Linked DNA regions of Ammoniphilus sp. CFH 90114. The protein of the gene in region 2 binds, or shares a complex with, the protein of the main gene of each other region. Links are inferred from orthologs where the notes say so. Each region holds a gene or a part of one and is shown on either strand. Other genes may lie near its edges.

The links.
Region 1: the proteins of EIZ39_RS21040 (region 2) and EIZ39_RS06480 are in contact, whole or in part, in a crystal structure (PDB 3TUF), measured with the Bacillus subtilis proteins. The link is inferred for Ammoniphilus sp. CFH 90114 from one-to-one orthologs.

The regions. Positions count from the first base shown.
Region 1 is NZ_SDLI01000002.1:358,348-361,488, reverse strand. The notes cover bases 233-3,046. They hold EIZ39_RS06480 (SpoIIIAH-like family protein), read right to left. Parts: upstream 2,012-3,046; coding sequence 1,454-2,011; downstream 233-1,453. Other genes in these bases: spoIIIAF (stage III sporulation protein AF), read right to left, coding at 2,664-3,046; spoIIIAG (stage III sporulation protein AG), read right to left, coding at 2,024-2,662; accB (acetyl-CoA carboxylase biotin carboxyl carrier protein), read right to left, coding at 784-1,293; EIZ39_RS06490 (Asp23/Gls24 family envelope stress response protein), read right to left, coding at 306-710; amaP (alkaline shock response membrane anchor protein AmaP), read right to left, coding at 233-233. Also shown: more of amaP, read right to left, coding at 1-232; more of spoIIIAF, read right to left, coding at 3,047-3,141. UniProt on the Bacillus subtilis protein: Involved in forespore engulfment. Forms a channel with SpoIIIAH that is open on the forespore end and closed (or gated) on the mother cell end.
Region 2 is NZ_SDLI01000011.1:140,385-143,454, forward strand. Bases 328-3,070 are described here. They hold EIZ39_RS21040 (M23 family metallopeptidase), read right to left. Parts: upstream 2,195-3,070; coding sequence 1,460-2,194; downstream 328-1,459. Other genes in these bases: spoIIID (sporulation transcriptional regulator SpoIIID), read right to left, coding at 331-618; EIZ39_RS26845 (hypothetical protein), read right to left, coding at 1,030-1,188; EIZ39_RS21045 (stalk domain-containing protein), read left to right, coding at 2,410-2,712; murQ (N-acetylmuramic acid 6-phosphate etherase), read right to left, coding at 2,798-3,070. Also shown: mreB (rod shape-determining protein), read right to left, coding at 1-178. UniProt on the Bacillus subtilis protein: Involved in forespore engulfment and required for anchoring membrane proteins on the forespore side of the septal membrane. Forms a channel with SpoIIIAH that is open on the forespore end and closed (or gated) on the mother cell end.

The DNA.
Region 1 (3,141 bases), on a different replicon or contig from region 2:
CTATCCTTCACCCGCCTAAAACCCTGAAGTAAGAATTTCAAGCTGATGAGGAAAAAAATCACGGCTACACCTAGATAGGCATACCTCATATTATCTGCTTCATAAACAGCCAATATATTAGATTGGACCAACTCATAGGGAATCAGATGAAGAGAGGCCGCGATCACCATAACCGAAAGAATGGTCAAAGCAAGACTATAAAGGGATAAGATTAACCGATCAAATAAATTCAATGCAGGAACCTCCCAATCGATACTTAAAGACTCAACAGATAAGACCCCTTGACAAAAGGGGTCTGTCCGTACCTATCTTACACGATGAAGAGGCTCTTCAACCTCCACTTTCTTCTCTGTCTTAAATTCAACATCCACAATGTGTACATTGACTTCTATGACCTTAAGTCCCGTCATATTCTCAATGCCCTGGCGAACGTTCTCCTGGATATTACGAGCAACTTCAGGGATCTTATATCCATATTTAACGATAATATAAACATCCACAGCGGCTTCCTTCTTGCCTACTTCTACTTTCACACCCTTAGCCAGGTTCTTCCTACCTAAGCGCTCAGCAATGTCCCCGACGAATCCGCCGCTCATATGAGCTACTCCATCTACTTCTGCTGCTGCCAGACCTGTAATGACTTCAATCACTTCAGGAGCTATTTCGATCTTGCCTAATTCGGTCTTCTCAAAATCTGCAATCATCTCCATAACTTAAAGCACCTCCTACTAAATTATAACAACTGAGTCGTTGTTTTACAATGCAATCAACGGGTAATATTCCTTATTTAACTAGGAATAGAGGTTGCCCGTACTCTACTAACTGGCCATCTGTAACCAAGATCTTGACGATTTCACCCGTTACCTCAGCCTCAATCTCATTAAACAGCTTCATTGCCTCAACAATACACACGATGCTATCTGGATTAACCTTATCTCCAACTTTTACATAAGAAGGTGAATTCGGGTCAGGCTTGGTATAAAAAGTTCCAACCATAGGCGACACAATCTTCTTAAGGGCTTCGTCAACTACCGGTTCCTGTACAGCTGCCTGCTGAGTTGGAACTTCTGGTTCTCTTACCCTTTCAACCGTTGGCGCAGGCTTAGAAACAACAACTGGAGCTGGAGCTGGTATTACTGGTGCAGCTGCAACAACCTGTTGTTCAGGCAGTACTACACCCTCTCGTCCTTTTTTTATACTGATACGTAATCCTTCATTTTCCATTTCGAATTCTTGCACACTGGATTGGTCAACCAATTTTATGATTTCTCTTATTTCATGCATTTTTAACATGTGATAGCCACTCCTCATTAAACTTAGAAACACAATAAAGTTTTTCCTCAACCAAATATCAAACATTATATCATATTCTTCCTCTAAAGGCACAATCTACCCATTACAAAAAAAAAGAACCCTTGTGGGTCCTGTCGCAGTTGATTTGTGTTTGAAACGTTTATGGTTTATATGTTACCACAATATTATTGGATGGGACTTCTAGATGCTGAGTGACCAATTTCATAATTTCAACTGCATTTTGTCTTTCTAGCTTTTCTGCTTGAACGATGACGTTTACGCGATTCTCTTTAGAAATAATAACAGCCTCATTATATCCTAGTGCCTTAATTAAGCTCTCAACTGTCATTTCCGTATCCTGTTGAGTTACGAGCTTGTCATAATTTGACTTAGCCTGAGTGACAGCTTCTTTGTCTTCTGCGTTGGTCATAATAGACAAGTACTCTTCCATCTTTTGAGATTGCCAAGCGTCACGATTTAACTTCGTCTCAATAAAGTAGTCAGAAGCACTTCCAGGCATAGCTTCAGCAGTACCTTCCATTGACTCCCCAGTCTCAATTTGCTGGCTATCCACCTGTAATTCTTGTGCTTCTGGTGATGGCGAGTTAGAAGCTACGGGGACTTGTTCAATCGGGCCTTGAAGCATGTAGTAAGCAGACAACACAACCATAATGGTCAGCATAGAAAGCAACCAAACCGTCTGTTTTTTTAGTACCATTCTAGTACCTCCCTATCCTTTTTTAGGTAAAATAGATATTTTATGCGGTTCAACATGAAGGACTTTCTGAACAGCATCCGTTATCAATGCTTTCACCTTCATATTCTCCGCTCCCTTCGCTACAACTAGCACCCCTCGCACTCTCGGTTTTAAGGTCTTAAGCACAATCGGCTGTTCACCTTGCTCCGCTTTCACCAAGACCACTCTCTCATCGCGAGAAGAGTCGGTAATATCCCTTGTTGCCTTCTCTTTGTCCACTTCTTTCGTAATCGAATTCCTCGCATTCACATCTTTCTCTATGACGACCTCCTCACTAGAATCTAAATTAACCATCACGGATACTTCCCCTACTCCAATCACCTCTTCTAAAATTCCTTTTAGCTGATTCTCGTAGATTTCTTCGTAATCCGAAATCGAGAGGTCATTAGACTTGACCTTACCAGAAAACACAGCTTGTTCGTTGGTTGCAGCTTCTGGGTCAGTCGAGGGTGCTGATTCTCTCTTTACGCTATCTAACGAAGAAAATATCATGATGGCAGCACCGATTCCACCAAGGATGACTAGTTTCTGGAACGTATTTACACGCTTTTGCCCCTCCTCTCTCTGACCCCATTTCTCCTTCATTTTGGAAAACCATTCCCATTTGCTCATCTTAGCCCTCCTCTTGTTTCCCTTCTACCTTAGCTACAATTTGACTACGATCAATACTCCAAGTTTTTGCGATATCGTTAGCAATTTCATTTAGCAGCTTCTGCTCTGCGGCAGAGAGCCCAGATGAGGTAGAGACCGTGGACGCCTTCTGAGAAGATTCTCCTGCTACACTGATTGTCACAGGCTCGATAGGTTGAATCCTCAGATTCCCGCCATCCTCTTGCCTTGACGCTTTTAAATCTTTGTCCAATATTAATTGTACGGAGGAAATCACAGGATATTCCTGTTGCTTGTACTTTTCTTTAGCCATGTCCACTTTTATAGAGCTCACGCGAATCCCATAGTCTTCTTCTACCTTCGCTTGAATTAAACCCTCCAATTGCGATCGGACAAAGTCTTGGGTCTCTTGCTCATTCTGCTGCATTAATTTCTCGCTGTAGTCCTTAATCTGCTCCCAATCTTCCCCTGTTGAACCCGAT
Region 2 (3,070 bases):
CAATGTTGCCAGGTGTACGTCCCACCATGCGATACGCCTCGTTACCTACAGCCAACACTTTCTTCGTATGACTATCGATAGCGACCACAGAAGGTTCGTCTAGCACAATTCCGCGTCCTTTCACATAAATTAATACGTTCGCCGTTCCTAAATCGATTCCGATATCCTTCCCTAACATTTGCAAGGTCCTCCCTGTACTGGTTCATCTATATGAATGCTTTCCTTAGCGAGTAAGAAGCTCCAAATATATATCAATTCGATGCGAAACAAGGAATTCCTTTTTGTCCATTCGACATTTTTCACGTTTTTCCGGGGAGTGACAGGCACTCTTTACGCTAATTCTTCTGTAGCTCCTTTCTTCTGGCTTTTTGTCTTTCTCTTATACTTAATCTTGGTTGCCTCTCCTCCGCGAAGATGGCGGATGGATTTGTGATATTCCAATATTTCCTTTACCTTATTAGCCAATTCGGGGTTGATCTCGGGCAGTCGTTCGGTCAAATCCTTGTGCACAGTGCTTTTAGATACGCCGAATTCTTTGGCTATCTTACGAACGGTGTTGCGCGTCTCTACTATGTAGCGACCGATCTTGATGGTGCGCTCTTTGATGTAATCGTGCACTCCCCTCGCCTCCCTGTTAGAGATAGTCTGATACATTATATTGAGGCGAGTTCGTATATATGCGAGAAAAGTAAGGCGAAAGGCAGAAAATTCGTACTAACGAGGCGAAGAATCGGCTGTTGGGAGCTAGCGGACATCAGATTCCTTATTTCTTCTCAAAACGCGGCAAGGTAGCTTCTATCGGACTTGAGGTTCCTTATTTGCTCAAAAAAAGCCCTACCAAGCAGAAAATTAGTAAATTAACAAATTCCATGTCCGCACCACCTATAATTCAAGCATTTTTTGACCCAATAGCGCACCTGATGTCCGCAGGGATTAAAGAAAGGGAGACTCGCCAATTCTTTTGTCAGATCTCGCTACAACAACAAAAAGCCAGGGAGCCACCCTGACTTTCTATCTATACGCTATTATTTATGTTCCTATGACAATGGTAATTATGGTCACTAAAGTCATGGCGATAATCGTACCCGTAAAAGCAGCTAGAGCAGACTTCTCCCGAGAAGTCAGTCGCTTATCCTCCACACTTCCCGTTTTTCTCATCATCTTTCTCATTCCGGTAAAAACACTCATCTGTATATCCTCCCCATCGTGGCAGCTGGCTGGCATGTCAACTCATCCTTAGACGAAGCCCCTTTAGCTTTGCGTACCTGACCTTTCGTTCAGGTTTGCCTTTTTTTCACAACGATTCTATCATATGAAACTTTTAGTTCTATGGGTATAGGTCAAAAGTACTAAGTCTTAACAATTATGTGAACCCTACACCTGAGTTGATGAGCAATTTCGAACAAAAAAAAACTGCCCCCGTGTAGTCGGTATCACCGACTAGAGGAGCAGCCTCCTATTATTGAGCTTCGTTCTTCTTGCTTTCTTGCGTTAGGTACTTGTCTGGAGAAACTGGTGTTCCGTTTTCTCTCACTTCAAAGTGGAGGTGGACTCCTAGATCTTTTTCAAAGACATTACGACCCGCTTTACCCAGCATAGCTCCTTGCTCTACTTCATCGCCTGCTGCAACTTGTAGATCTTCTAAGCTCTGGTAGACAGTAGTTAATCCATCTGCGTGCTCAAGTTCAACAAGAAAGCCGACCATTGGGTCTTTTTCCGCCTTGGTTACTTTTCCTGGAAGGGCTGCTGTGACATCGAAAGTCTGTCCTTCCTTTGTCGCTAGATCTATTCCAGTGTGCGGCCAATAAGAGTCTTCATATTGGATGAGCGCAGCGGCTTTTACATCGTCCTCAGCGGCTTCATCATAAAAATTCATCACGACATCAAATTCTGTTCCTTCGGCTACAGGCCAACCCATTCCTTGCTCATGTGCATTCACAGGTACGGCATCTTCGGCATCTGGTGTCATAGCAATTGGTGCTGGTTCTGTATTCTCTTGCCCCATGCTGATCTCAGGCATCAGATCCTTCTGATCAAGAGAGTAATCTCTTGTGTCCTGATACCACATGATTAAAGCAAGGATAAGTGCTGCTGCCCCCATGTAGATGGCTGGGAATGTCCATTTCTTACTGAAGAACGCCTTCCACCCTGACTTTGTTGGTGGTTGGATTGGTTGTTTTTGTTCTCCATTCATTTATCATCACCTCATCAACAATCTTCTCCAGATCTTGTGAAGTTTAAACCTAGGGCGTGCGCAAATCCTAAAAATTTATGCATGGAATTTCGACGAAATCCGTTCATTTTTCTAAATAAATTCATTCGTGTTTTTACAAATTTTACAAATTTATTTTTTTATAATGGAATTACGTATGATTTGGACAAGCTTCAATTACCTACTGGGAGGGTTCAATGATGGAAAAGATAAAAATTGTTTTGCTATGTTTAGTACTAGGAGGGGGCATTGGTCTGTTCCCCTTATTGACGGAGGAAAAAGCAACAACCACGATTATCGGGGCCCAAGCTTCACAAGAAGAAAAAAGCATGAAAATCGAACTCGACAAGCGACAAGTTTGGGTAAATGATCAATGGGTGCCTGGGGATGTATTTTTACTAGATGGACGAACCTATATCCCCACACGCTCACTTGAGGCATGGGGAGCAGAAATCCGCTACGATTCAAACGGGCGTCTGGTGGAGATAAAGATGAGATAGCCTGCAAATAAACACACTGAAGTTGCAAATATCCACACTAAAATTGCAAATAAGGCCCCCACACTCCACCGTGGGGACCTTCCTATTATTTCTTCTCCAACGCCTCTCGAATCCTACCGCCCACCTGATCAAGCTGCTTACAAGCTTCCTCCGCAGAAATGCCCTTGAGCTTCATCAGAATTCCAACGCGAGCGTCTCCCTGTGCTTGTTCAGCTAATTCCGTTGCTTCCGCATAGGTACAATCCGTAGCATCAACAATAATTTTCTTCACACGTTCCTCTAACTTTCCATTCGTCGCTTGCACGTTCACCATCAAATTTCCATATACCTTCCCCATGCGAACCATGGAGGCTGTCGT